Regions from separate parts of the Aneurinibacillus baijiui genome, predicted to be linked through region 4. Evidence: riboswitches for the same ligand, from Rfam matches in the RefSeq annotation. Region 4 holds a riboswitch; each other region holds the start of a gene.

Region 1 (7,549 bases), on a different contig from region 4:
GTGTAATGGCGCCAACGATTCCGAGCGGCGTACGTACAGTATAGGCAATTCGATTCTCACCCATGGCTGATGCATCCATAGGAATGGTTTCGCCATGCAGGCGCCGCGCTTCATCTGCTGCAAATTGATAGGTTTCGATGGTGCGCGCGATTTCGCCGCGTGCTACCGTAATCGGTTTCGCGGCTTCAAGCGCGAGAATGCGCGCCGCTTCTTCTTTCTTTTCCTTAAGAAGAAGAGAGACGTTCTGTAGAATGTCTGCCCGTTTATGCGCAGGAAGTTTGGCCATCGTGCTAGCTGCTTCTTGTGCATAATCGATGGCGGCCTTCATATCTTCCCGTGTTCCGATCGCAACTTCTGCAATGACTTCTCCAGAGTGCGGAGAGCGGAGCTGCTTGTAAGAAGCTGCTTCTTTTGTTGTGCCTGCAATATAGAGAGGTTTTTTTGGCAATGTATCGTTCATAATCAAAGCTCCTTTCCTGTTGGATGGATTAGTGCACGTGCAGAGCCGAGACGGCGGCTTCGACGGATTCTTCTAGGATGTTCAGCCCTTCTTCGAGCTGTTCATCTGTAATAACGAGCGGCATTAATACACGCATAACGTTGCTGTATAGACCGGCACTCAATGTAATGAGACCGCGCTTGTTGGCTTCATCTACAATCTTGCTCACGATTTCTTTGTTTGGTTCTTTTGTTTCTCTATCTTTTACAAATTCCATTGCGCACATAGCACCAAGACCACGTACATCACCAATGCAATCGTATTTCTCTGCGAGGCTGTTAAAGCGTTCCATGACTTTCTCACCGATCACGCTTGCTTTATCATTTAGATTTTGTTTCTCGATTACATCAAGTACGGCAAGAGCGGCTCGGCATCCCAGTGGACTTCCTGCATAGGTTCCGCCCAACTCGCCTGGATTGGCTGCATCCATAATTTCCTTGCGTCCGATGACGCCGCTGATCGGGAGACCAGCCCCCATGGATTTGGAGATGGTCATCAAATCCGGTACTACATCAAAATGCTCGACCGCAAACATTTTTCCGGTACGGCTGAAGCCAGTCTGAATCTCATCTGCTACAAATACAATGCCGTGCTGTTTACAAATCTCAGCTACACCCTGTACGAATTTTTTAGAAGGAACAACAAAGCCGCCTTCGCCTTGTACAGGCTCCATCACTACCGCAGCGATTGTTTCCGGTGCCGCGTCGCCAAGCAGGAATGTCTTGAACTCTTGTAGGATGAACTCGTCGTATTGTTCAGCACTCATGCCTTCAGGACGACGGTATTCGTAATGGTATGGCGCTTTATATACTTCTGGAGCAAACGGACCGAATTCGTATTTATACGGCTTGACTTTGCTTGTCATGGACATGGTAAGAAGCGTTCGGCCGTGGAAGCCGCGGGAGAATACGACAACACCTTGACGCTTTGTATATTTGCGCGCGATTTTCACTGCATTTTCTACTGCTTCTGCACCGCTGTTTAAGAACATAACTTGCTTTTCATGGTTGCCAGGGGCAAGCTTGGCGAGACGTTCTGCCAGTTCAATATATGGTTCATACATCATGACATTAAATCCGGTATGGATATATTTATCGATTTGATCATGGAGTGCTTCAACAACTTCTGGTGTGCAGTGGCCAACGTTGATTGTGCCGATCGCACCCGCAAAATCAATAAAATTGTTTCCATCCACATCAGTTAGAATGGCACCTTGTGCTTTTTCTACGAATGTCGGGATTCCGTTGCTAATTCCTTTTGGCACATATTGCTTACGGCGTTCAAGAATTTCCTTAGCTTTTGGACCCGGTAATTCTGTTTTTACATTTGCAAATTTATAACTCATTGAGGCTACCTCCTTAATAATGTAACAAAGATGTACTGTGCAAAATGAAAAGTTTTACGTTGTCTATTTAGTAAAGCAACAAGCATGCCAATTCTAGAAGGCTGTAAAAATAAGCTTTTAACAAGGTAGACTTAGTTGCATACTTTAATTTTAAACCAAAAAAGACTTACTTTTAAGTCTTTTTTGGTTCGATACTGCTTTTGTATTGATGTAAATGTTTTGCAGAAAAATTCTTGCTATTTGAAATAGAGCACGATATAATCAAAACCAATAAATCAAGTAATTCTGATTAAATTAATATGAATTCATTTCTTATCTAGAGAGACGGAGGGACTGGCCCAATGATGTCTCGGCAACCTAATACGGTTAGGTGCCAATTCCAGAGAGCAGCGGCTCGAAGATGAGAAGATGGGTTATAAGCATGATATGCGCCCTTCTTCTTCAGAAAGAAGGGTTTTTTGTATATATTAAACCGATTAAACAGATGTATTTAATTAATTAATAAAGGAGGAATAAAGGTGTCATATGGAAAGGTATATCTTGTGGGAGCAGGACCAGGTGACCCAAAGTTGATAACTGTACGCGGAGTAGAACTACTGCAGCAGGCGGATGTTGTCGTCTATGACCGCTTAGCTAGTCCGAAATTATTGGACTATGCTAAAGATACGGCAGAGCGCATTTATTGCGGTAAGCAGGCTGATCATCACTCGCTGCCGCAGCCGGAGATCAACCGGGTTATTGTCGAGAAGGCACTGGAAGGAAAAGAGGTCGTACGGCTGAAAGGAGGCGATCCGTTTATATTTGGACGCGGTGGAGAAGAGGCGGAAGCTTGTATCGAAGCGGGGATTGTTTATGAAGTAGTGCCGGGTATTACCTCAGGGATTGCAGCTCCCGCATATGCAGGCATTCCGGTTACGCACCGTGACTATGCATCGTCTGTCGCCTTCATTACCGGTCACAAGGCTGAGGGTAAAGATCAGGCAGGAATTGAGTGGGGCAAGCTTGTTGGAGCTGTTCATACGCTGGTGTTCTATATGGGGGTTGGCAATCTAGGGGATATCGTCAAGAATCTTCGCAAACATGGTCAGACAAAGGATACGCCTGTTGCGCTGGTACGTTGGGGTACGTGCGAGGAACAGGAGACGCTTGTCGGTACACTTGAGACGATTGTGGATCAAGTACAGCAGGCTCGTTTTCGCTCTCCCGCCGTGATTGTTGTTGGAGATGTAGTACGCCTTCGAGAGAAGCTGGCCTGGTATGAACAGAAGCTCCCCAATGTAGTCATTGCATAAATTTCTTACGAATATGAAAGGAGAGAGGAACAATGAGCTATAACGCAATCTGGGCAAAGGATAAGGAGAATCTCAATAAAAACGAGGTAGCGAAGCTTGAGAAAGACGGCTTGGATGTTATTGAAGATATTTATGAATATGCCAAAACTGGTTTTGACTCTATAACACCGGATGATATGGATCGCTTTAAGTGGGCTGGAGTCTATCAGCAGCGGCCAAAGGATGGCCATTTCATGATGCGTGTGCGGATTCCATCCGGCAATCTGTCCGCTGAGCAAGCTCGTGTTCTAGCGGACATTGCGCACGATTACGGGAAGGATCTTGTTGATATTACAACTCGTCAAGCGGTACAGTTTCATTGGCTTACCGTCGAGCAATTACCGGATATTTTTGCGCGTCTTGCATCCGTCGGACTCTCTTCATTTGAGGCTTGTGGTGATTGTCCGCGTACAATTGTGGGCAACCCGCTTGCCGGACTGGACCCATACGAACTTATGGATACAACACCGCTGGTAGCGGAGCTATCCGATACATTTTTGCTGAATCGTGATTTCTCCAATTTGCCGCGCAAATATAAAATCTCGATTTCTGCCAATATCTATAACGCAGGACATGCAGAGATTAATGATATTGCCTTTACGCCGGCGACAAAAGTAATGGAGGATGAAGAAGTCATCGGTTTTCATGTATGGGTTGGCGGTGGTCTCTCGGCTCGTCCGTATCTTGCTCAGCAGCTGGATGTATTTGTACGCCCGGAAGAGGTTGTCAAAGTGGCGGTTGGTGTTACAACTATATTTCGTGATTACGGTTATCGTCAAAAGCGTAACCATGCCCGCCTTAAATTCCTTGTAGCTGATTGGGGAATAGAGAGGTTTCTTGCAAAGCTAAAAGAACTGGTTGGCGAATTGGAGACGCGCGGTGACGACAAAACGATAGGCTGGAATGCTGGGTATTTTACCGGTGTGCACAAACAGCGTCAAGAGGGGCTTAATTATGTAGGATTATCGGTTCCGGTGGGGCGCATGTCAGCGCAGGAGCTGCGAGAGTTGGCGCGACTTGCGGATGCATACGGCAACGGCTCGCTGCGGACATGCAATTCACAGAATATCGTTATTACCGGCGTGCCTGATGAGAAGGTAGAAGCGCTGCTGCAGGAAGAAGTGTTAGTGCGGTTAACGCCGTATCCACAGCACTTCACCGCATTCGCTGTCTCATGTACGGGTATTGAATTCTGTAATCTGGCATTGGTAGAGACGAAAGAGCGGATGCGCCAGCTCGCATCGTATCTTGATGATCATGTGGAGATGGAGGAGCCGATCCGCATGCATATGGTAGGCTGTCCGAATTCATGCGGTCAGCGGCAAATTGCCGATATCGGTTTTCAAGGTGCGCTAATCAAGACAGAAGAGGGAATGAAAGATGCTTTCGATATTTTCCTCGGTGGTACATTGGGTGCCAATGCGCAATTCAATCAAAAATTAAAAGGCCGTGTATTGGGTGATCAACTGCACCGGATTATCCTCCCACTGCTTGCTTATTATAACGAAGCTAAACTGGATAACGAACGCTTCTTTGATTTTGTGCAGCGCGTCGGTATTGAACCGTTTCAGGAAAGGCTGAATGCAGCCATTGAGCAGCTAGCCTAGATACGGTTGCAACAGCGTAGGGCAAGGCAAAAAGAAAAATCCGAAAACACGGAAGAAGGGATGGATGGCTATGTTTATCTACCGATTTGACGTGCTTTTTACTGACGAATCGAGAACAGCCGTTGTTGTGATCCATAAGGATGAGGAGCAGGCGTTTCGCAGTGCACAGAATCAGATTGAACGTCATTTTTTGCCTCCTAAAGCGATTAAAGAGCTGGCTATAGTAGAGAAGAAACCGGCTGAGGCAGGCCGGGGATATGTGATCGAGCCGTGCTAACTTATATAGCCATTGCGATTGCTCTGTTCTTTGCTATGAATATCGGGGCAAGTGGAACGGCGGCAGCGATGGGAGCGGCATACGGCGGCGGTGCAATCCATAATAAGCGTCTGGCGATGACGATCGTTGCAGTAGCCGCTTTGCTCGGAGCCGTACTTGGCGGTGGTGAAGTAGTAAAAACAATTAGTGGCGGCATCATTCCTTCTTCTGTGCTGCACGTAGAGACGGTCGTGATTATTCTTGCATCGGCGACCCTTACTTTATTTATTGCCAATCTTATCGGCATTCCACTTTCAACAAGTGAGGTAACGGTTGGCTCTATCGTTGGAGTCGGTCTCGCTTATAAGACGGTGTTTCTAAATAAGCTGATGGTGATCGTATCCTTTTGGGTTATTGTTCCCTTGGTAGCGTTTGCGATGGCCTATGTACTAGGGCTCCTTATCAAATGGGCTGAGAAGAGGTGGCCGTCTTTAACGGGAACGGGTATGTGGAGACGATGGCTTGGCGTTTTGCTTGTAGCAGGCGGTGCTCTTGAAGCATTCTCCGCAGGAATGAACAATGTAGCGAATGCGGTAGGTCCTCTTGTTGGAGCAGGGCTGATCACAGCATCAACTGGTGTATGGATCGGCGGTCTATTCGTAGCAATCGGTGCGATTTTATTAGGTGGAAAGGTGCTTGAGACGAACGGGAAGAAGATTACCCGCCTATCACTTCTGCAGGGCAGTGCCGTATCATTTACAGGCGGGGTGCTTGTTATCATTGCTTCGCTATTCGGTATTCCTGTGCCGCTTACACAGGCAACGACATGTGCCATCCTTGGAGTCGGTACAGCAGATAATGGATTTCATCTTTGGCAAAAAGGCGTGATTCATCAAATTATCAAAGTATGGATTGTCTCTCCTGTGTCTTCGCTTGTGGTAGCGTATGTGATGATCAATCTGTGGCTTACACCTAATCCTTACGTATTAATTGTTATTGCCAGCGTGTTTATTGCTACGATAGGTTCGATAAGCCTCTCCCATACGATTCGTAAAGAGAAAAGCACCATCCATGATCAAGGAGGAGGAATTTAGGTGCTGCATACAACGCTTATATATGAAACACTGACGCCTGAGCGCCATGCCAATATTATTGAACAATTAGAAAATAAAGATGCGCTTGATGTATTGAGATGGGCATATAACGAGTTTGGGAATGACTTAATTTATGCATGCAGCTTTGGTGCAGAAGGTATGGTGCTGATCGATTTGATCAGTCGCGTGCGTCCGGATGCGAAGGTCGTATTTCTTGATACGCATGTCCATTTCAAAGAGACGTATGAGCTGATTGAGTGTGTGAAAGCAAGGTATCCGGCGCTGCGTATTGAACTAAAAGAGCCAGGAATCACGCTTGAAGAGCAAGCGAGGCTGCATGGAACAGAATTATGGAAAAGCAACCCGGATCAGTGCTGCAAAATCCGAAAGCTTGCACCGTTAGAAGAAGTACTTGGAGAAGCGCGTGCCTGGCTTTCAGGCCTGCGGCGTGATCAATCGCCGACCCGGTCGCATACGCAATTCGTAAACATTGATCGGCGTTTTCGTTCCATTAAAGTGTGTCCGCTTATTCATTGGACGTGGGACGATGTGTGGCATTATATCAAATTATATCAGCTTCCGTACAATGAACTGCATGATAAAGGCTATCCGAGTATTGGATGTGAGCACTGTACTATGCCTGTGGAAAAAGGGGAAGATTCGCGGACCGGACGCTGGATGGGTACAGGCAAGACGGAATGCGGCTTGCATCAATAACAGGCAGCCAGGATATAAGGAGGAACAAATATGAGTGCAGGTCAACCGCATGGTAATACATTGGTACATCGTGTTGATTATTTCTATGATGTGAACGATGTGGCAAAAGACATTCAATTGGATGCGTTCGCGCTCTCTGATCTGGAATTGCTTGCAATTGGCGCTTACAGCCCGTTGATTGGATTCCTTGGTGAAGAAGATTATCGAAGTGTGGTACAGACGATGCGTCTCTCTAACGGCATGGTATGGAGCATTCCGATTACCCTTCCGATCACTGCGTATGCAGCGTCTGCACTTACGCCTGGCGATACAGCAAAGCTTGTATATGAAGGTGATGTCTACGGAATCATCGAAGTGCAGGAGCTGTATACACCGAATAAGGAAGAAGAAGCAGAGCATGTATATGGTACAACCGATATGGCTCATCCTGGTGTAAAGAAGCTGTGGGAGCGGCCGGAAGTGTATGTTGCAGGTCCGATTACATTAGTGAAACGACCCGAGAAGAATGTGTTTAAAGAATTCTATCTAGATCCTTCAGAGACGCGTGCCGCATTTACAGAGCGGGGATGGAAGAGCGTTGTAGGATTTCAGACGCGTAACCCGGTGCATCGGGCGCATGAATACATTCAGAAGACAGCGCTTGAAATCGTTGACGGTCTTTTCTTAAATCCGCTGGTTGGCGAGACAAAGGAAGATGATA
Region 2 (7,549 bases), on a different contig from region 4:
ATATTCTGCATATTAAATAAGTATATTACTTACTTTTTTGACTACACATTTGTTTACATAATAATTTTATGGTTTTGAACGTTGTTGCTATCAAGAATTAACACGTAATTTTATCTCCCTTATTTGTTCTATATGTCGCTGTTCATGCAAATATATCTGCTCAATCCATTGATCAAGGGGTAATTCACCAAGAGCAGGATGCTTAACTGATTTTTCCGCCAGTATAGATTTATCTTCTATAGTACTTAGAAAAGCTATCAATTTTTTTCTAGAATCGTTTAACAAATCAATTATTTGCTGAACGTTAAATGGTTCTGTATCCGGTTCAACGATTTTTGGAGCCTTAATACTTTTCGTTCTATCTAATATAAGATGAATGTTTTTACGTTCTTTTTGAGTACGATCCGTCTCTTTTATTCCCCATGCAATCGCCTTTATAGATGCCTCTTCCACTAAAAATAAGTGATGGCAAACCTGTGCTATACTCCACTTATTTATATCCGGCTTGCTATTAAATTGAGCATCACTTAATGAAGTAATCTCCTTTACTAGGTTATTTCTTGTTTGATACAGATTATCATTTACTAATGTATTCATGAGTGTTCTCCCTTCATCAGAAAGTATGTACTTACTTTTCTATTTTTTATAATTATGAATAAATAAACAATTTATGATATACGGTTTCAAAAGACTTATATCCATCATTTCCTCCCAATTCAGCGAAAAAGCGATGGTTAAAACCTGATGGTCTTCCCATTTGCCGTTTATCTTAACATTTTTTTGGCTATCCCTTCTTTATGAAAATCTGCTTTTTCTAATACGCGAATGGATCCAATATTGTGAGGCATCACTCCTACTTCTATACGATGTAACTACAAGTCATTAAATGCATATTGTACAATCAGCTGCACTGCTTCTGTGTGGGAGACGAACCGACTTTGAGGCATGGTAATGAAAGGCTTCGTATTGAATATTACTTCCCTTGCTATTAAAGGAATTTTATTACTAATTTGTATTTGAAATGCCGTATACTTATGATAGCTTACACTTATCAAAATTCAATGTGCAGCGCGAGATTTTTATAGTTATAAGGAGGGCTAGCTTTTGAATATAGTGTTTTTTATTATCATCCTATTTTCTTTATTCGCTTCTACAACCATTTCCTGTTGGATATTAAACAAAAAGAAAAACAAATGGTTCGGATTATTAACTGCCTTTATTGTTAATATGCTTATTCTATCCATAGCGACAATGTCCCTTTACAAATTAGATGCTCAAACATTTCATAAACAGACAGACGGATTATTTGATAGCTTAGGTATAGTGGTGTTAGTACTTCTTATCCCAATCATTACATTCTTTAACTATTTTATTATGGAATTAAAAAGAAGCATACTTCCATAACAAAATGTAACGGCCCTTCTGCTAAATAATCCATTACATAAAAGGAACCTTGTTATCTAAAGTCGAATTAACGTATCAAGGGTGCTGATGATCCAATAGGATCCATGGTGAATCATCACCAAATCCTTAGTATCCATAAACGGATACTAAACAGGCGTGTTAACGTATAGTATCTTTTCTCAAAGGAAAATCCATAATGATAATAATAGAAATGTTTTGTTACAATTTACTAAAATATACGATCATTATTTTCTCTGCTGCATTCCTGTTTTTCCTATACGATGTACGATCTAAGAAAGACACGTACCTTTATTTTAAAATGAAAACCTGGCTTCTTTATTTCAGTATGGCCATCGTATTTGCTGTCGTTGTAACTATAGTTAATTTAATAGAGAGCTTAGGTAAACATTAATTATACTCACTTCACCTACTTTCTAAGATGAGATGATTGACGTTGGGTCTTCAACTATGTTGGGACTTTCATGCATTCTGTTTATACACTGATTTGTTTGTTATCATGGGTTTGATAAGAAGAAAAAATTAGGGATAAGGAAGTTCATCATTACAGCGCATCAATTAAATATACAACAACAATATCCCTTGTCGTTTTATCCAGTAAGTATACCTGGCTTAAGCAATGACTTTCTCAACAATATGATGGTCGTTCTTTCCTATAAGACACTATCCTTTTTGAACCTGTTCAATTTTTAGGCCAAAAATTTGCGGCGGCTCGATGCCATTCATTTGAAGGTATGTTGAGAGCTGGCCCCGATGATGCATCTCATGCTCTACCAATGCCATCATAATCCTCCACGAGCTTACCTCATGTCCATGCAGTGTAGGCACTTTTTTTGCCAACAGCTCATTTCCTAAAGCCGACAATCCGTTCATCAGTTGGCTATGACAGGCTTCAAGGTAGCGAGTAATTCCTTCTATATCTTCTCCTTTACTACTGTCATGACCGGGGTAGTTCCATTCCCCGTGCTCCAATACAGATAAAAACATGAGTTGAGAGGAACCCAGATGGCGCAGAATATCCCCTGTCGAAAACTTTCCTTCCGCCGGCTTCCATTCCAGAATCGAATTTGGAACTGTGCCAACATACTGCATGGTGCGTTTACGCACGCCATCCAAAAACTTCGCAAACTCCCCCACATCATGAATCACACCCATCCCCCGCTTTCCAAAATTTTGATTCCATGTACAACTATATTTCGTATTTTGTATTGCAAAATCCTTTTTTCACCTACTTCACCGCTCTATGGCAGCACCGCAAAGGAACGCACCGGAAACCCTGATGCTTTCTTCGGTTTGGGAACAATATTAAAAATCACTGCCCCTTTTGCCGGTACCTTGTCTAAATTCGTTAACAATTCCACCTGATATGTATCCTGTTCCAATACATAATACTCTCCTAGAAGCGACCCGTTCTTTTGAAAATCAACAGCCGAGTCCGTATCAAATGTTTCATGGCCTATTGCTTTTACTTTTCTTTCTTCAAATAAAAAGGTTAACGCTTCCACCGACCAGCCAGGCGCATGGTTATTACCGTCCGTATCCTTATTTTCAAAAGCTTCCTTATCAGGCCAGCGCTTGCTCCAGTCGGTACGCAGAGCAACAAATGTCCCCTCGTCAATCCTTCCGTATTCCTCTTCAAATGTCACAATATCGTCCACCGTCAGGGTAAAATCATGATTTTTTTCCGCTTCCTTTGATTTATCAATCACAACGAGCGGCAGAACCAGCTCCTTTAATCCCAGTTCATCTAGATATCGTGTATTTCTGACAAAATGAATCGGTGCGTCAAGATGAGTGCCATACTGTCCCGCAAATGTAAAGCTTTGTGCAAAGAATCCATCATCGTGCGTAAATAATGTCTTGAATTCAGCGGAAGGAAATGCCGAAAAATGCGGTGAATCCGGACCGAATGTATGGGTTAAATCCACCCACTCCTTTTCTTTTAGCAGCTTCAATGCGTTCATTACATCGTTTGACATACCGCTCACCCCACTATATTTTTTATACTAAAAAACCCCTTCCTACCAAAATGAGAAGAGGTGCCAGTATCACATTAAATGACTCTTCTTATCTTCAGCCTGCATGCTTCTGGAGTTAGCACAGTACTTCCAAAGTCTGTTGCTGAGGCTTCCTCGGGCCAGTCCCTCTGCCTCTCTTGATAAGAATGCTATAAAGTTTATTTACTATTAAACATCGCTACGACTTTAAAAGTCAATAACGAATAGGAAAATTAAAGAAATACCTTCACTTTTTTCTTTTTATGTTTTATTTGCGTAGACAGGGGGTAATATAAAAGTACAAGCTAGTACACTCCTAACAGAAGGGACTGAGGAAGTATGGCATACTTATCAGCGACTTTGAAGGAAAGAATAGGGCTTGCGTTGAACGGAGGGTTTACTGCGCTGGCGATTGGAACGCACGCCAGAAACCGCTTCACTACTGAATAGCACCACCCCATAGCAGAGTAAAAAACAGTCGGTTCCGCTAGGAACCGGCTGTTTTCGTTTCGCTGTACCTTCTTATGGCGTAAAATTTCGTACACCGATGTAGATCTCCCAGAAAAACGAGAGACATTCCCAGGCGATCCACCATAATAAGACTGTACCAAGACAGGGCAGCCAGTTCTTTTTCCGTAAGGCTCGATGAACCAAGTACCCGCCAACAATCAGACAGCCCAAACCAAACAATCCAATGCCAAAGGCAATCAAAAAAATAAAGCCCATCTCCAACCTCCTATGAAATGCACTTGCGCCCAAGAAGTAAGCCGAAGAAAACAACCGGAAGCAGCACAATGCTTAAAGGAACGGCAATCCAGATTAGCGACCATGTAATATACCCTTCTGCAAGCAGGCGGCTGTACATATATAGAGTGTATGGAAGAGCGAGTATGACTGCCGTTACTACGCCCGGTGTATACCCGCGCAGCACCACACTCTGGATTACATGCGTCCACACATTGCCGAACAATACGTGCAGGGCAGCAACATAAAACAGGAAAGAGCCACCATACGCTAGTGTCTGGCTCGTATAAAACGTAATCACCGAGAGAAGGACAAAAATCCAGGCCACCGCAAACGAAAATTGCGCTGTCTTCATGGCAAACCGTCGTTCAAACACTGCTTGATACCGTGTGACAAGCGAGGGAAACCGATGAAGCACCTTCGTTTTGTTTTTGGTAAGCCATGTCTCCACGGTAATAATTTCTTCAAAATCATGCAGCATGAACACAATGAGAAACAGCCAAATCCATGTATACATATTAATGCTATCGAGCAGCATCCCCTCATCCTCCTCTTTTACCGCTGAAGTCCGCGCACAAAAGTATGAATGCTCGCATCCAGGAATTCCTCCGGCTGCATAGACATCATTCTTTCTCCTAGAAGACGCTGCGACATAAACATCCCCATGTTCATCCATAAAAATGCCAGAGCCTGTGCCTCTAGATTCGTATCTATAATCTCTTCTCTCGCCTGCATCTCTTGCAGATATTCAAGCAGAAGCTGCTTCAGCAATCCCGGCACCGCAGCCCACTTCTCATCAAGCCCCGGAAAGGAGCTGATCTCTTTGATGATAATCATAATGATTTCTTGATGCTCACGGACAAACTTCTGGTAAGCGGATGCAAATAAATGCAAATCCTTTTCAAGCTCCCACGAAATCTGCTGCTTTACCTGCTCCAGCACACTGCGGTCTAACGTCCACTGTTTGATAATTGCTTCAAGAATCGCTTTTTTGCTGCCGAAATGACGAAATAGTGTAACCTCATTGACGCCTGCCTCACCAGCGATTGCTTTGGTTGTCACCCCTTTAAAGCCGTGCACCTTCATCAAGGCAGTAGCCGCCTGCAAAATTCTCTCTCTTGTATCCTGTATATCCTTTTCCATCAACACTCTCCTTAATGCAAGTACTTACTTACATTATAAGTTGATAAAATAAAAAAGCAAGATATGAAAAGACCCTGCAGCGAAATTATTTCATAATGAAAGAAATTTTGTGAAAAGGAGCAAGAAGATGATTCGTTTATACAGCACTTTACTCGGCCTTAGCTTTATCTGGGGATTATCATTTGTGTTTATGAAGTGGTTGCTTGAGCCTGCGGGCGTATGGGGAACCGTGTTTTTGCGGTGTCTGGCCGGTGCTCTTATTCTTTTGCCAGCGGTTTGGTGGAAGCGGAGGGAATTTCCTACAAAGCTGCCCTGGGGATCTATAGCGGTAGTGGGAATTTGTAATGCAGCCTTCCCCTGGGGAATGATCTCGCTAAGCGAAACCCAAATAGACAGCAGCACCGCCTCCGTGCTTAATGCGACGACACCGCTTTGGACAGGATTGCTCGGTTTTTTACTGTTTTCGGCCACGCTTACCAAAAAACAGTGGGTCGGTATTTTCGTTGGTTTTTTCGGTATTGTAACATTGATGAATTTCCAGATTGGAGACCTGTTGGGACAACGCTTCATTGGTGTCGGAACCATGGTACTGGCAACGTTAAGCTATGGTTTTGCTTCGCACTATACGAAGCGGTTCTTATCCGGCATCAGCGTGCTGGCGATCACGTTTTACTCCCTGCTGTTCGGCGCGGTCGCAGGTATTGTGGGAATGCTTATAACAGAGCCCCTCACTCCTATGCTGCTGCTCGATCCTCTTTCTATTTTTGCTGTCATCGGACTTGGATGCTTCGGCTCCGGCATTGCTCACCTTCTCTATTATGATTTGATGATGCGCGGTGGACCGGAATTTGCAAGCACTGTCACTTACGTTATTCCGGTAACCGCCATGGTGTGGGGCTATCTCTTATTAAATGAGCCGATTACTCCAAACCTTATCATCGGTCTTCTCATTATTTTCACGGGGGTGTATTTATCTTCACGGTCCGCTAAGAAGCAGCCGGATAGGGATATTACATATCATCAGCAAGATAAATTTTATCACCTACGCTAATTTTTCCGGTTCGCTGTACGGATGCATACACACCAAAATAATTGCTTCTTTGCTGTGCTACTGTTTTCAAAAGGGAGGGCGACCTGTCGCCTGTATCCGGATCAATCGTGATAATCATACACCGTTCACAGTGCCGCTTGACTATGATCTCTGCTTCTCCTACGATTAGATGCTTGCCAAACCATGTCTCTTCAAGAAAAGGAATCGGCTCATAAAGGGATAGGCAAATATTGGGGCGAAAACGACGGTTATCTGCCCGCTCGCCCCAAAGCTCTTCTAGCTTGGCGAGCGATGCATCTGTCGTCAGTAAAAGGTGTTCTTCCTCGATGGCACCGATTGGAACGTGGTGCGGCGCATACTGAATCGCCGAAAGCTCTCTACCTGATGCCTCCGCAAGCCTCTTCCGGAGGGCATCACTCCCCCACATATACGTCTCCTCATTTGGAGTTGTAACCATAATATCAGGAAACCTCTCTGTGCTTTCCGGTCCGGTAAACCGAGCGCGGTATGCGACCATTTCTGGAAGCTGGGTCGCCGTCAGGAACTTCCCCGGTCTTGTCAGATCGAGGAAAGCATGACTGCGATCGCCATATAAACCATAGGACTCTATTGTTGTATTTTGAACGCTCTCCCCTTGAAATGACTTGATTGGATATCGAATGATCTCACCAATTTCTCCAATTACCATATGTCCTCTCCCCTATCTGACTATTTTATATCCTACAAAATTGACTAGATAAAGCCCCACAGCTATGATAAGCGTAAAAGGAGTTTTTGCCTATGTATTTTGAACAGTTTGAAATCGGCCAGCGTTTCACATTGGATGCCGTACTTATTACCGCTGAGGAAATCGATGAATTCGCCCGTAAATATGACCCGCAGCCGATTCATATCGATAGCGAATTTGCTGAAAACGGTCCGTTTAAAGGCATCATCGCATCCGGTCTTCACACCGCAAGCGTAATTTGGAATAAATGGGTACAGAGCAACCGATTCAGCACAGAAATCCTCGGCGGAACCGGATTGGATCATCTGCAGTGGCCCGCTCCGGTACGCCCAGGGGATCGGCTATACACCGAGGTGGAAGTTGTCGGTCAAAAACGCTCTTCCAGCGGAAAAAGAGGTCTGCTGACGTTGCAATTCACGGCATCGAATCAGGACGATACCGTCGTTCTGAAAATGCAGTGCAATG
Region 3 (7,549 bases), on a different contig from region 4:
TCTACTGTAGCTGATTTGTGCCAGGCATGGTTATCGTAGCGTAAAATCATGACATATGGATGCCCGCTCCATATATAACCCGCCGCCACTTCCTTTGCACCACTCCCAGCAAAATCAGCAAGCACAACCGCCGGTTTTGGCAAAGGCCCATCAAGCATTGCTAGCGTAGAACCCGGGGGCAAATAACGCCGGACTAACGCCTTGATTTGTGTATCCTGCTGCATTCTCCCACTTCCCTTCTGCATCAAGCTCCATCTACAGTATATGAGCGGACCCGAATAAAAAAGCACCGGATGAGAAGAAGCTTTCTCATCCGGTGCCTGCTAGGCGTACAGATTATCCACTTATTTTACTACTTTAAATTCGTGAATCAACACTTCAAGTGCCTGTGCCATAGATGACAGCGATGCAGCGGCCTGCCGCATGTCATTCATATTGGCCAACTGTCCTTGTGAAGAAGCTGCCACCTGTTTTGTACTAGCAGCAGATTCCTTCGCAATGCGTGCCATCTCCTCAACAGAAGCGCTAACTTGTTCTGTGCTTGCAGACATCTCTTCTGATACAGCAGACATCTCTTGGATTTGACTCGTAATGCTCTCAATCGCTGTCATGATCTGTTCGAAGATGCTGCCAACCTGATGAATGGTCGCAATCCCATCCCCTACGTTCATCTTGCTCTCCTCCATCGAGTGCACCGCTTGAGCCGTATTGGATTGGATTTGCTCGATTAGCGCCTGTATTTTCGCAGCCGAACTTCCCGTCTGATCAGCCAGCTTTCGAATTTCATCGGCAACAACCGCAAATCCCCGGCCCGCCTCACCAGCTCGAGCCGCTTCGATAGCCGCATTTAATGCGAGCAGATTAGTCTGTGCCGATACTTCGGTAATCAATTGAAGAATACCACCTGCTTCCTCCGAATCTCGTTGCAGTGTCTGAATCGCCGATGCCGTCTCATCGGTCACCGTGCGAATTGACTCCATCTGCCTGATTGCCTGCTGCACAGAGCCGTTGCTTGTCCGAACTTGATTCGTAATATCGCTAGACGCCTCTGCAATCGAGGAGGAAGCTTCCGCTACACGCTGAATTCCAAGCGCCATTTCTTCCATCGCCCGAGCACTTTCATCCGCACTCTGCTCCTGCACGATTGAGCCGCTGGCAACCTCCTGTACCGCCCGTACAATCTCATCAGCTGCATGCACACCCTGATCGGTGCTGCGCTGTAGCTGTGCCGCCGATGCGGACACCGTGGTTGCATGATCTTTCATTCTCTCGATCATAGCTTTCATATTCTCTTTAATACCAATAAGCGATACAGCAAGCTCGCCAACCTCATCCTTGCGCACAAGATCCCGCTCAGGCACTTCGAATGTAAAATCCCCATCTGCCATTTGCTTGCAGTAGGAAGCAGCGGTCGTAATCGGCCGCACTACGGCACGTACAATGAAATGCAGAAGAATCGCCAGGATGATTGTCCCGATCAGCGCCATACTTAAACTCAACAGCATCATACCATTGGCCGAAGCAAGCACTTCATTCAATGGAACTGCGATAACATAGGACCACGGTGTAGCTGTGCTGCCAACCGCAATCGGTTCAGTTACTTTGTACAGTTCGCTTTTCGTTGTTGGTGAATAGTCAAGGATAGTATAGGCCGTACCTGTTTTTACCGCATTTTTTAGCTGCTCCACATTTTGCAGACCTTTTAACTCTGTCACATTTTTTCCGATATTCTCTTTCGTTGGGTGCGCCACAAATGTTGCGTTATTTGAAAGAATGACGCCAAATCCGCTATCATAGAGCTTGATCTTGCTATTCATCTCCTGAAAATAATCAAGTGACAAATCCACCCCAATAACTCCTACAAATGTATCGTTGATAGTCAGCGGAACGATTAACGAAGTCATCAATACATTCTTGCCGTTGATTTCATACATATACGGGTCCATAATCGTTTCTTTCCCCGTTTTCTTCGGCAGCATATAAAAATCATGTGTTCCTTCCTTCATATTTTCCGTATTCTCAACACCCGCACGCTCTATCCCATTCCCATTACGCGCCCAGAAGGATACAAAGCGTCCCGTTTTGTCATAGGCTTGAGAATATGCAGTCTGCACTGTTTTATCGCCAAACACATTGGGTTCGGTAACAATCCAGGTCCCAAGAAATGTCCCATGCTTCTCTGTCATATTCTTCAATATCACATCATATGTGGCAGGAGAGTAATTACCTGTCTTAACCATAGATTCGAATGTAGCGGCAAGACTGTGAGCCGCATTCAGAGGTGTCTGTAACTCATTCGAGATGCTGTTGGCTTGCTCTTTGGCAAAAGATGCGGTAATCTTCTTTGCTTCCTCTTCCGCTTTATTCTTTGATAGAACGGAAACCGTCCCAATGATTGATGCAAACATTAAAATAACGATGCCAAGAATAGCAAGAAAAACACGCGTATGGATCTTCATGATCGCCTCTCCTTATATAAGTATATTTACATAGTCTATATTTACTAAAAATCATACAAAAAGAAAGAAGAAGAAGCAAGATACACAAGAAAAAAGTCCTGATTATTATTAATCAGGACTTAGCAAGCATAAACTAGTTGATTTTCTTTTCTATTAGAAGACCGGAACAACGGCTCCTTTGTATTTCTCTTCAATAAATTTCTTCACATCATCGGATTTTAATACCTCGATCAGCTTTTTAATATCTTCTCGGCCTTCATCGCCCGTACGTACACTGATGATATTAGCATGCTGCTTTGCTGCATCGGACTCCTTTTTCTCCATAGCAATGGCAGTATCCGGCGCAAGTCCGCCTTCCATTGCATAGTTACCGTTGATTACAGCGTAATCTACTTCATTCACTGCACGAGCAAGCATTGCAGCCTGCATTTCTTTTACCTGGATGTTTTTTGGATTTTCGACAATGTCTTGTTTTGTAATGCTATTAAGCTCTTTATTCGGCGTCAGTTTAATCCAGCCCTGTGTTTCAAGCAATTTCAGCGCACGTGCACTGTTTGTCACATCGTCCGGAATCGCAATCACTGCGCCCTGCTTTGGCTCTACTCCTTTTTCTTTACCAGGGTAGAGACCCATCGGCTCGAAGTGGATACCATCAAGCGCTGCAATATGTGTACCGTGCTTTTTATTGAACTGCTCCATATACGGAACCGTTTGGAAATAGTTCGCATCTAGCTGCTTATCTTCAAGCGCTGTATTTGGCAGGACATAATCATCAAACACTTTTACTTCCATCTCAATGCCCTGTTCTTTCAGCTTTTCCTTTACATGGTCTAAGATTTCCGCATGCGGCACAGCGCTTGCACCTACTTTAATTTTCTTCGGTTCCTGTGCTGTCCCTCCATTTGCTGCTTTTTCTTCTTTTTGCCCGCATGCAGCCAAAAGTCCAATGCTCAATACAACAAGCAGTGCCACCAACCATTTCTTCATTATGAATCCCCTCTTTCATCTTTTTGTCTTTGGTATGTACCCATCGCGAAATTCCAACAAAAAATGGCCTCTTAAGATAAGAGGCCATCGGATACACAATAGGGTCCGTTCGACCTCTTATCTTTCAGAACTACAGTTCTGCTGGAATTGGCACCATTACACAGCAATATGCCGGTACGGTTGCCGAGGCTTCATCGGGCCAGTCCCTCCGCCTCTCTTGATAAGAGTCATTGTTTATTCAATTGCTTGCTTTTTATCTTAATATTATTAAACTCATTCGTCAACTATGTTTTAGAAACTTTTTTCTCTTCTTATTTTTCCGACCATAGCAGCATGTAATTTATAGGTCCACCTACTACAAAACACGAACATTTTTCCGTTGTTTTATTCGATGCGCATTTAACCATTGAATAATGTTCGTGTTTTACTTACAATCTTGTTAGTGCTACATGAACTTTGAGGAGGACGCACATGGTTAACTATGCCGATCTTGTTGAATTGGGCAAGCTGATCCGCCACCTAGAGCAAGGCATAACAGAAGCTTCACTCAATATTCTCACATATGAGCATCGCGAAGAAATCGCCCGCAATCTTATCACAGGTCTACTTGGGCAAGCAGATAAACATGCGATGAAGATTGAAGCCAGCTCAGGAGAGTATACGAATGAAATCGCTGTCTTACAGGTGGGTAAGAATAAATATAGACTTGAAAAAGATCATCAAGATGTATTTATTAGCAAAATAAATCACTACAACTGCCGAATTGTACCAGGTACACACGGTATTCTCGTCTATCACATAGATTACCCTGGCGTGATCCGCGACGTGTCGCGCATCCTCGCCACACATCATATTAATATCTCTAGCATGAAAGTATCACGTGAGCAAAAAGGGAAAAACGCGCTGCTCGTCTCCTTAACCGATGAACATATCGATGCGGAGGTAATGGATACGATTACGCGCCTGCCCCAGATTACAAACGTGGTGGCGCTGCGTCCTTTAGAACATGATGATTATTCTGCTTAGAAAACAGGAGGCTATACGATGAAGTATCGCTCTGTATTTGATATTATCGGACCGGTTATGATCGGTCCTTCCAGCTCTCATACAGCCGGCGCAGCCCGGATTGGCCTGATCGCAAGAAATCTGTTCGGGAATCAGCCGACGAAGGCGGAGATTACCTTTTACGGTTCATTCGCCAAAACATACAAAGGCCATGGAACGGAAATTGCGATTGTAGGCGGCATCCTCGGATTCGATACATTCGATCAGCGTATCACCGATTCGCTGGCTATTGCAAAGGATCTGAATGTGGAGATTACGATCCGTACGTCCGATGATATACCGAATCATCCTAATACGGCCCGCCTTGTTCTTTATGACAAAACCCGTGCTCTTGAAGTGTGCGGGATTTCCATCGGCGGTGGCAAGGTAGAACTGACCGAAGTTGACGGCTTTTCCGTACGTTTGACCGGGGATATGCCTACCCTTCTCGTCTGGCATGAAGACCGCTACGGCTTGGTCGCCTCCGTATCAGAGGTGCTCGCAGCACATAAACTAAACATCGGGTACATGGAAATGGCACGCAAATCCAAAGGAGCCGAAGCGCTTATGGTTATTGAAACCGATCAATCTGGAGCAGATGAAATCAAGCAGGACATCTGTGCGCTTCCTCATATTAATCGCGTGTCTAGCATTCCCGCCCTGTAACAACATGGAGAAGGAAGTGATGTAGGATGTCTTTTCGTACCATTGCAGAACTGGTGGAGCGCTGCACCACTGAGAATAAATCCATTGCCGAGGTTATGATCGAGACAGAATGCGACATGTCCGGCAAAAGCCGCACAGATGTACTAGCAATGATGACACGTAATCTAGATGTTATGGAAGAAGCCGTACAACGCGGCATTAAGGAAGCGGATCGCTCACATACGGGACTAACCGGTGGCGATGCGGTATTATTGCAGACTTATCTGCAGGAGAAAAAACCGCTGTCAGGCACACTTTTGCTTGATGCTGTCAGCAAGTCGGTGGCGACGAATGAAGTCAATGCCAAGATGGGTACAATCTGCGCCACACCGACGGCTGGTGCCTGCGGCATTGTCCCGGGTACACTATTCGCTGTAGCCCCGAAGCTTAATGCAAGCCGCGAGCAAATGGTCAACTATTTGTTTACGGCAGGCGCTATCGGCTTTGTCATTGCCAATAACGCATTCATCTCCGGAGCAGCAGGTGGATGCCAGGCTGAAGTCGGATCTGCAACCGGCATGGCCGCTGCCGCCATCGTAGAAATGGCAGGAGGCTCACCGGAGCAATCGGCACAAGCTGTGGCGATCGCGCTTAAAAACATGCTGGGTCTGGTCTGTGATCCGGTAGCAGGTCTAGTGGAGGTTCCCTGCGTGAAGCGAAATGCCATGGGAGCTTCTAACGCTATGGTCGCGGCTGATATGGCGCTTGCAGGAATCAAAAGTGCGATTCCAACAGATGAGGTCATTGAAGCGATGTACCGCATCGGCTGCGCAATGCCGAATACGTTAAAAGAAACAGCGCTCGGCGGGCTTGCCGCTACACCGACCGGACGCGAGCTGGAACGAAAAATCTTTGGAGAGAACACCAAGTAAGACAATATTCTTGAAACCTTGCCAGCATATAACCGTATAAGGAAAACGACACCACTTACAACCTCGGAAAGGAGTCTACAATGACGGAGCTTATTCTTGCCTTTGTAGAAATCCTAAAAGGACTTTCGTATTTTGGATTGATGCTGGCATTAACATTCGAATTCGTTCCGGCCGAACTCGTACTGCCCTTGGCCGGATACTGGGTTTATCAGGGAGAGATGAATTATTGGCTTGCCGTGCTGGCAGGAACTATCGGCGGCACCCTTGGCCCACTTACGCTGTACGCTGTCGGACGTTATGGCGGGCGCCCCTTCATCCTGCGGTATGGGAAATATCTTTTCATCCGCGAGCAGCAGGTGGAAAAGGCCGATCGCTTTTTTCATAAGTACGGGCCGGGCGTTGCTTTCTTTGCCCGCTTTCTTCCCGGTGTCCGCACGTTGATTTCAATTCCGTGTGGCATGGCCAAAATGAATGTATGGCAATTCTCTGTGTATACCTTTGCCGCTACGCTGCCCATTACGGCCGTCTATGTATACGCAGGCTATGCTTTCGGCCCCCACTATAAACAAGCGGCAGCCGCTGTGCAGGAATATTCGCCCTTTATCATCGGCGGGGTCCTGCTGCTGCTTATCGGCTATGTCTTAGTCATAAACAGACGTGCTGCGTACAACCTTGAGAGATAACACAGCTCTTCTCAACCCTCAGAAGCCAGCCCCGACTCTTTTTCATCAAGAGCCGTGGGCTGGCTTTTGATTATATCCACAGCGCACGTATACATCCCTTTCAATTTCCATGTACAACCTGTATGTTTTTTTTGTTAAGGTTACTCTATATCATTACATAACCTGCTTGATCGTATTTATTTTATTGCCGAAAGGAGTCTTCGTCTTGAAATCGAAGCATATGACCACACATGCGGTTCATGCAAGCGCACGTCTTCCGGTGTCGAACGATTCTGAATCGATGCCCATTTATCAGACTTCTGTTTTTACATTTCGTGATCTCACCCACTTAGAGAGCTATTTTGAGGGGCAGAATGATAGTTATCTATACTCGCGAAATGGCAATCCGAATACAGCCGCCTTCGAACAAGCAGCTGCTGTGCTCGAAGGTGCAGAAGCCGGTGTTGCCACATCTTCCGGCATGGCTGCCATCCTTTGCGCTATCTTAACTTTCGTCAAGGCCGGAGATCATATCCTCTGCTCAGATGAGATCTATGGTGCAACCGCCTCGCTTCTCGAAACGGAACTAACCCGCCTTGGGACTAGCATAACTTTTGCTTCGTTTCATTCTGCGGCATCCATTGAACAGGCAATGACGAGTGCGACCCGTCTACTTCTGACAGAAGTCATCACCAATCCCCTCATCAGTGTCATCGATATACCCATGGTCGCAGACATCGCACACCGACATGGCGCGAAGCTGGTTGTAGACAATACATTTACTTCTCCTTATGTCGTACAACCGCTACCAATGGGAGCG
Region 4 (7,549 bases):
GAATCAGCACCGGCGCCATCGACGCGCCGCCATATTCTAGCAGACGGAGTGAAGATAGATCATACGAATCGAAATTATCAGCATGAAGCATCATATTTACCATCGTTGGAGCCGCGAACATATGCGTGACCCTCTCCTCCTGAATCGTATGAAGCACTTGCGCTGCATCAAATTGATGCAGGAGCACTTGAGTCGCGCCTACCTGGACGCGCGGCAAAAACGATGTATGCAGCTCAGCCGTATGATTTAGCGGTGCCGCAGCCAGCCCCACATCCTCTTTTGTTAGTCCCATACACTGCATCATCATAAAATTATGATGCAGCTTGCTTCGATGTGTATGCAATACTCCCTTGGGACGTCCGGTCGTACCGCTCGTATACATCATAATGCAGTAGTCATCTTCTGACACAGCCACCCCAGGATGAGTAGATGCCTCAGTATCAAGCAGAGAGTAGAAGTCAAGCGACTCTTCCGGCACCGCTTCGTCTACATAGATATAATGCTTCACCGGATTTCCCAGTTCTCGTGCCTTCTCAACCACATCGGCCCCCTGCTTTTCGTATAACAGCACTTTCGCCCGGCTATCGGTAAGAATATATTGCAGCTCGTGGGCAGCTAACCGATAGTTCACCGGATTAAAAATCGCCCCAATCTTCGCCGTAGCGAACAAAGAAATGACAAATTCACTCGTATTATATAGAAAGGAAGAAACAACATCACCTTTTTGCACCCCCAGACGCAGCAGCGCCTGGGCAAATTGGTTTACCTTTTGGTTCAGTTCCGTATAGCTATAATGATGTCGTTTGTTTTCATATTCATAGACTAAGGCTTTTTTATGCGGAAAATTTCTGGCTGACCATTCTAGCGTATCTCCAATCGTTGTGCTCATCTGCTTCTTCTCCTTTCCTTTGTCCAGTTATTTTATATAATCCGGTTTTACAAAACCTTGGAACTGTTTATCAATCACATCTTTAAATTCAGCAGATTTATACGCCTCAACTAAATCTTTTGTAAATGAAGCATCTTTATCGGCTGTTTTAATTGCGACTAGATTCATATATTGATCAGGAATATCCTCAAGTGTAAGTGCTTCTGTTAGTTTCAAACCAGAAGCGATGGCAAAGTTTCCATTAACAAAAGCATAGTCTGCATCTGCAAGAGAGCGCGGTAACTGTGCAGCTTCTAGCGGAAGCAATTTGATATTTTTCTTGTTCTCTGCTACATCCTTTTCTGATACGCGCAGCAGATCCACATTATCTTTCAATGTAATCCAGCCAAATTTCTGCATCATGACCAATGCGCGCGCTTGATTCGTCGGATCATTTGGCAGTGATACGGTTGCACCTGATTGTATTTCTTCTAATGACTTATGTTTGTTGGAATAAATACCGATCGGCGCTGTCGGCACCTGAATCACATCTTCGATTGGCAGGTTATGCTCTTTGGCAAAGTTTTTCAAGTACACAACATGCTGAAATACGTTAGCATCCAGCGAACCTTCCGCAAGCGCTTGATTTGGCTGTACATAATCATTAAACTCAACAATCTTAACGGTATAGCCTTTTTTCTCTAGAATAGGTTGAATCCCTTGTTTAACTTGATCGCTGTATGGGCCAGCCGTCGCTCCGATGATAATTTCTTTCTTCCCTTCCTGCGCTTTGCCCCCTGTCGTCTGTTCATCATTTTTTCCACCGCATGCAGCTAAAAAGGCAGTTAATAATATAATTAATCCAATGAGAATAAACGGTTTTGTTTTCATGTATGTTCCCCCCAATTAATTTGATTAGCGTTTATCCAAGTAATGTGCAAGGCGATTGCCTGTAAACTGAATCAGTTGTACGATAGTAACTAGCAAAAGCACGGTTACGACCATGACATCTGTCTGGAATCGATAATAGCCGAAACGAATAGCCAAATCCCCAATACCTCCTCCGCCAACAACACCAGCCATCGCGGAGTATGAGAGAAAGCTAACCACAAGTACCGTCAATCCAAGCATCAGACCAGAGCGCGCTTCTACAATCAGTACTTTCCAGATAATTTGATACGTGGAAGCACCCATAGCTACCGCCGCTTCGATTACGCCTTTGGAGACTTCGCGCAACGACTGTTCCACCAACCTAGCAAAGTATGGAATCGCCGCGATGGAGAGCGGAACAGCGGCTGCCACCGGTCCGATGGTTGTGCCGATTAATGTCCGTGTTAGCGGAATTAATGCGACCAAAAGAATTAAAAACGGAAAGGAACGGACCACATTGACGACAGAGCTAAGAACTCGAAAAATGATCGGTCTCTCAAGCAGTTGATTCTTCCCGGTTAGAAAAAGGAGAATACCAAGCGGTGTACCGACGATAAGCGCGGCACCAATCGCAATCCCGACCATCACGAACGTCTGAACGATAGAGATTCCAATCTCTGGCAGCAGCAAAATGACATTATCAAACATGTGCAATCCCTCTTTTCTCGCTGAAATCTTCCTGAAATAACAGCTTAGCAATCTCTGTCTTCGGCTTAATCTCATTTTCAGAGAGAGACAGCTTCTCTACTACGTGTCCGTTCTCCATGACCGCCACTTTGTTGCAAATCTCTTTGACAACATTCATCTCATGCGTAACAAGAAGGATCGTAACACCTAACTGCTGATTGATCTCTTTTAAAAACGCGAGAATCGTTCGTGTCGTCTGTGGGTCGAGCGCTGAGGTAGGTTCATCGCACAGCAGTACTTTGGGTCGGCTGGCAAGCGCTCTAGCGATAGCAACCCTCTGTTTTTGTCCGCCGCTTAACTTCGATGGGTAACTTTCTGCTTTCTCTGTTAATCCAACAATCTCAAGGCATTCTTCTACCCTTTTTGTTTTTTCGTCTTTTGAAATCCCAGCTACTTCAAGAGGAAAAGCTACGTTTTCTTCAACCGTTCGATTATTCAATAAATTAAAATGTTGAAAAATCATACCAATCGACTGACGCGCTTTACGCAGTTCTTTTTTCGATAAGTTCGTAAGCTCCTGGCCGTCTACATACACAATCCCCTCATCCGGGTTCTCAAGCAGATTAACGAGCCTGAGCAGCGTTGATTTTCCGGCCCCGCTAAATCCGATGATGCCATATACGTCACCCTCTTCCACATGAAGCGAGGTTGGTGCTACTGCCTGAAAAATGCCAGTAGCAGTTTTATAATTCTTAGCAACATTCTGCAATTTTATCATATTCTCCGCTCCTTCTTTCTTTTGTATCCTTTATGAAAACAAAAACGACCTCTTGCTTAGGCAAGAGGTCGACGAATACTAATAAGAGAATCCGTCGGACCTCTTATCTGTCAGCGTCATTGCGCTGCTGGAATTGGCACCGTTCGAATTCACACGTCGAATTCAATGGTTGCCGAGGTTTCATAGGGCCAGCCCCTCCACCTCTCTGGATAAGAGTCCGTATTGCTTTCGTATTGGTTTGTTGACTTTATTGTAACAGGTTATTCCCTAAAGTCAACTAGGAATTATGGTTTTTATACAATTATTCATGTTATCTGACACTTTATTTGTTTTCTTTCCACTCCGTAAGGTATACAATATACAAAAAGGTGATAAGGAGGTACAATACATGGACACAGCTTCTTGCACATGGGCCATTGTCGGTATTGGTAGGCTTGGCCAAGCTCTGTTAACCCGCTTTCAGGAAACGAACTTTTCACTTGGTATTTATCACCCCGATATACAAAAAAGTGAAGCATGCGCACAGGCTTATTCTCATCATAACATTCTTTCTAAAGGACAGCTTGTCCGTACGGATATCATTATTCTGGCCCTTCCTGCCCAACAGATCGAGCCGTTCATCGATGAACTCCTGCCTCATCTTACGGAGACGCCTTCTCCTCTATTTATTAATATGGCTACTACCGCTTCAACCGCTCACTTAAGGCAGCATTATCCCAGCCTTGCATGGGCAAGTATGAAGTTTATGGGGCAGGCCGATGTCCTGCGCGAAAATGGGAATGGGCTCTTTGTTACCGAAGAAATCACACCCTCAGATGATATACGCAACATTACGGTTCTTCATACCTTCTCATTGATTGGCCATGTCACATCAGATCAGGAAAGCACCGTCGAAGAAGTAAACCGTATGGCCACATATTACGCGATTAAAGCAGCCAAAGAATTAGAGATTGCTATGCGGGAACGCGGATTTGCTGAACTGTATCAAAAGCGCGCTCTTACCTCGCTTATTCCCGGCGTCATTCGCTCGTATGCGGAAAACACGCTTGGCCATTTCGGAAAAAGCGTTGCACGTCAATTCGATAATTCCCAATCAAAAAACTAAGAAACGGCTGCCGCATTTCTGCTTAAAAGAAGGTGTATGTTAAAATAAAACCTATATGCACCGTGTCTCTATTACACGAGATTTCAAGCAGAAAGGGGAAAAGCGGCAGTTTCTTGCAGGCGTGCCGCGCAGCATATGAATTCAACACCCAAATCCATTCAAACAAAAATCGAAGAGGCAATCCAGCTTTTAGAAGTGCGTTTTTTTGAACGTGAAGAGCTGATTCGCCTTTTATTTTTAAGTATGATGAGCGGTGAAAATGCGCTGCTCATCGGTCCACCAGGAACGGCTAAATCACAATTGGCCAGAAGCATCTCCCAGCTCTTCGGCAGTGAACAGTGGTTTGACTATCTTCTCACGCGTTTTACTACACCGGATGAGATCTTTGGTCCTGTCTCGCTTCAAGAGTTAAAGCAGGATCGCTACATTCGACAGACCGATGGGTATCTGCCGGCTTCCCAATTTGCTTTTTTAGATGAAATATTTAAAGCCAACAGTGCTATTCTCAATGCTCTGCTATCCATTCTAAATGAAAGATTATTTTTTAACGGACGCGAGAAACAGGACGTACCACTGATGTTCTTAATGGCAGCCTCCAATGAATTGCCTGAAGACAACGAGCAGCTCGAAGCGCTGTATGATCGTTTTCTTGTCCGCTATGAAGTCGCCTACTTAAAAAACATTGCCAGTTATGAGCTCATGTTCGAGCTGCCGGAGGAACCACTTCCCCATATCCTTACGCTTGCTGATGTTACACTCATACGAAAAAACGCCAAGCAGATCGTCCTGCCTGCATCGCTTGTCTACTTCTTATACCAACTCAAACAGGCCATGGAAGAAAAGGAATTCATGCTATCTGATCGTCGCTGGAGCAAAATCGGCCATGTTTGGAAGACGTCTGCCGCATTAAATGGACGCGATCAAGTTTCCATCTGGGATACGGTGTATACGCCGCATATGCTATGGGATGTACCGGAGGATTTACCTGTCCTACAGGATTTATTCGATAAGCATTTTCAGGAGGCATTAAAGCAGGAGATAGAAGAAGAGCTGCCACTGCATCACTACAACCAAATAGCCGAGAAATGGCTAGACAAAGAAGAGGAGCTCAACGGCTACCAATTTAAGCGTGAGGTGGGAGAAAAACTTGGCAAGGATGCGGTCGTACGTGCACAGTCACTACTTGAGACATGTCGTGTAGAAATTGAGAAAACAGCACGCGAGCTTAGAGATAAGCTGCTTATGTGGCAGGAAAAAGAAAAAGATATGGCGGCGTATTTACGCGGTCGTAACTTTTTATTGCTACAGCCGGACCGTTATGCGGTAAAATACACACGCCTGCGCATACAAGGCGAACGCATTCTTCAATCATTACAGGGCATATACAGAACGCTTTTTGATAAAGAAGTTCCCGGTACAGCATATGATTATACCTTATAGAACAGGGGAGAATGCCGATGATCATTCGTTGCACACGCGTTGACCGTTACGTATTCGAAGGATTCATCCGCTCCTCCCGCACGGCACAGGAGTGGATACAGGAAGCGAAGCAGCAGGCGGACTGGTTCACGGTTGAGTTGTTTGCTGACTTTTTTCTTTGTTTTTACTTGACTCGACCAGAGATGAACCCGGATAAAGAAGAATCCTCTTTCCACCGCTGGCTTGTTGATACGTTGCGAGGCCAATATTTCTATCGAACGCTCCATCCTCACACAGCCTCTCATGTCAGCGCATCATTCAAAACAGCACTCAAGGCGCTTATGTGGCTCACTCATACGTACGCCAAAGAAGTGAAAGAGAGAAAACAGGAGGAGCAAAAACTTGCAAAGCTTGGCACAGAACGAGAAGAAGGGCAGCAGGGTGAAGAAGCTGCGCAGCTTAGTGAACAGTTATCTGATAAACAAATAGAGAAGCTAAAGCTTATCGGCTATACGCTTCAACAGGGCAAGAAAATTGCTGAAGAAAAACAGGAAGCACGTGATACGCGCCCGCTCGTAGAAGCAGAAATAAAAGCTCTGCGACAAAGAATCATATCACTGCAGGAAGAAATGCAAACAGATTTCAAAAAGCGAAATAAATTGAAACAAAAGCTAAAAAAAATCGAGGAAGAGCTTGCACAGCGGGAGAAGCAGCACCAACGACTTACGCGGCAAACCGAAGAAGCTCTCTCACAGCTTGAAGAAGAATTAGGAGAATGGTTAAATACATCACTTACACAGACACTTGCCAGTGAAGAAGAAGAAAATCGCTTTCTATACGATCTAGTAGAAGCAAGCCAACGATTTGCGAACCGCCGCTGGGGCAATGAATTGGGAAAACTGCGCAGACAAACGTTTGAACAGTACCTTAAATGGGCCGCCAAGCTTAAAAAGCAGCCCGATCTACTTGCTTTTTTACAGGAAGTAGGGCGCAACATTCAATACTATCGCGCACAAAAACGTAAAATACGTACCACACGCATTCCGGAAGCATATGATGACCTGCGTCAGTCCAATGATATGGCACACATGCTTCCGAGCGAGGCTGTACTGCTGGCCGATGAAGACTATGAGCCGTATTTCATGGTGAAGTGGCTTGAACAAAAACTGATGACATATCATACAACCGGCTTTATCGAGGAACCCCAGAAAGGCCCAGTCATCTGCATGCTTGATACGTCACACTCAATGCGGGGCGGCAAACTCAGGCTTGCTCAGATTTTTACCATGACATTCGCCGCGCTCACCCTATTAGAAGGACGCGATTTCCTACTTCTCCTCTTCGGTGCCAAAGGCGAAGTAAAGGAGCAGCCGCTTTACCATCGTAAACCCAACTGGCCTGCTTTCTATGCCTTGTCACAGATGACATTTGGCGGGGGTACGCATTTTGATTCCCCTATTGCGCGCGGCATTGAATTTGTCCAGCAAAGCTCTGCCTTCCGCAATGCTGATTTCGTAATGGTGACAGACGGCGTCGGCCATATCTCTCCCCCTATACAAAACCAGCTAAGAGAACTCGGAGCACAGCGGCATGTGCGGCTTCACTCGCTCATCATCGGCTCTGCTCGCCAGCATCTAGCGCAGAAATACGACATTCTAGGCGTCTCACACCGCGTTCGCTTCGCTACAAACTGGGAGATGGGCGACGAGACTTCTACAGGGTTATTGCTCGATGTATTTGAACCTGCCGATCCACAGACAGCGCTTAGAAAATAAAAAACACGCAAAGAAGCAGGCTTTCCACCTGCTGCCCTTTGCGTGTT

What was found. A riboswitch is a leader RNA that binds a small molecule or an ion and turns the genes downstream of it on or off. The one in region 4 is predicted to bind S-adenosylmethionine.
Region 1: linked by a shared signal. The riboswitch ahead of cobA (uroporphyrinogen-III C-methyltransferase) and the one ahead of AB3351_RS11515 (methionine ABC transporter ATP-binding protein) in region 4 are both predicted to bind S-adenosylmethionine.
Region 2: linked by a shared signal. The riboswitch ahead of AB3351_RS04420 (cyclase family protein) and the one ahead of AB3351_RS11515 (methionine ABC transporter ATP-binding protein) in region 4 are both predicted to bind S-adenosylmethionine.
Region 3: linked by a shared signal. The riboswitch ahead of AB3351_RS03930 (MetQ/NlpA family ABC transporter substrate-binding protein) and the one ahead of AB3351_RS11515 (methionine ABC transporter ATP-binding protein) in region 4 are both predicted to bind S-adenosylmethionine.

The regions. Positions count from the first base shown of each region.
Region 1 covers NZ_JBFTXJ020000007.1:39,287-46,835, reverse strand. The annotation lists gene AB3351_RS14180 (aldehyde dehydrogenase family protein) at 1-460, opposite strand, end outside; gene gabT (4-aminobutyrate--2-oxoglutarate transaminase) at 489-1,844, opposite strand; SAM riboswitch class I at 2,154-2,251, shown strand; gene cobA (uroporphyrinogen-III C-methyltransferase) at 2,363-3,136, shown strand; gene AB3351_RS14165 (nitrite/sulfite reductase) at 3,169-4,782, shown strand; gene AB3351_RS14160 (DUF3906 family protein) at 4,847-5,059, shown strand; gene AB3351_RS14155 (inorganic phosphate transporter) at 5,053-6,132, shown strand; gene AB3351_RS14150 (phosphoadenylyl-sulfate reductase) at 6,133-6,849, shown strand; gene sat (sulfate adenylyltransferase) at 6,880-7,549, shown strand, end outside.
Region 2 covers NZ_JBFTXJ020000002.1:233,219-240,767, reverse strand. The annotation lists gene AB3351_RS04435 (DinB family protein) at 91-597, opposite strand; partial or broken gene AB3351_RS04430 (GNAT family N-acetyltransferase) at 637-920, opposite strand; gene AB3351_RS04425 (DinB family protein) at 2,086-2,571, opposite strand; gene AB3351_RS04420 (cyclase family protein) at 2,664-3,401, opposite strand; SAM riboswitch class I at 3,487-3,587, opposite strand; gene AB3351_RS04415 (hypothetical protein) at 3,942-4,145, opposite strand; gene AB3351_RS04410 (HXXEE domain-containing protein) at 4,156-4,701, opposite strand; gene AB3351_RS04405 (TetR/AcrR family transcriptional regulator) at 4,719-5,306, opposite strand; gene AB3351_RS04400 (DMT family transporter) at 5,434-6,357, shown strand; gene AB3351_RS04395 (MOSC domain-containing protein) at 6,317-7,045, opposite strand; gene AB3351_RS04390 (MaoC/PaaZ C-terminal domain-containing protein) at 7,138-7,549, shown strand, end outside.
Region 3 covers NZ_JBFTXJ020000002.1:140,978-148,526, reverse strand. The annotation lists gene AB3351_RS03940 (WG repeat-containing protein) at 1-224, opposite strand, end outside; gene AB3351_RS03935 (methyl-accepting chemotaxis protein) at 345-2,459, opposite strand; gene AB3351_RS03930 (MetQ/NlpA family ABC transporter substrate-binding protein) at 2,613-3,446, opposite strand; SAM riboswitch class I at 3,561-3,673, opposite strand; gene AB3351_RS03925 (ACT domain-containing protein) at 3,918-4,472, shown strand; gene sdaAB (L-serine ammonia-lyase, iron-sulfur-dependent subunit beta) at 4,491-5,156, shown strand; gene sdaAA (L-serine ammonia-lyase, iron-sulfur-dependent, subunit alpha) at 5,183-6,067, shown strand; gene AB3351_RS03910 (DedA family protein) at 6,148-6,750, shown strand; gene AB3351_RS03905 (trans-sulfuration enzyme family protein) at 6,956-7,549, shown strand, end outside.
Region 4 covers NZ_JBFTXJ020000005.1:120,015-127,563, forward strand. The annotation lists gene AB3351_RS11500 (fatty acid--CoA ligase) at 1-889, opposite strand, end outside; gene AB3351_RS11505 (MetQ/NlpA family ABC transporter substrate-binding protein) at 917-1,759, opposite strand; gene AB3351_RS11510 (methionine ABC transporter permease) at 1,784-2,446, opposite strand; gene AB3351_RS11515 (methionine ABC transporter ATP-binding protein) at 2,439-3,203, opposite strand; SAM riboswitch class I at 3,304-3,419, opposite strand; gene AB3351_RS11520 (NAD(P)-binding domain-containing protein) at 3,592-4,308, shown strand; gene AB3351_RS11525 (AAA family ATPase) at 4,444-5,748, shown strand; gene AB3351_RS11530 (hypothetical protein) at 5,766-7,502, shown strand.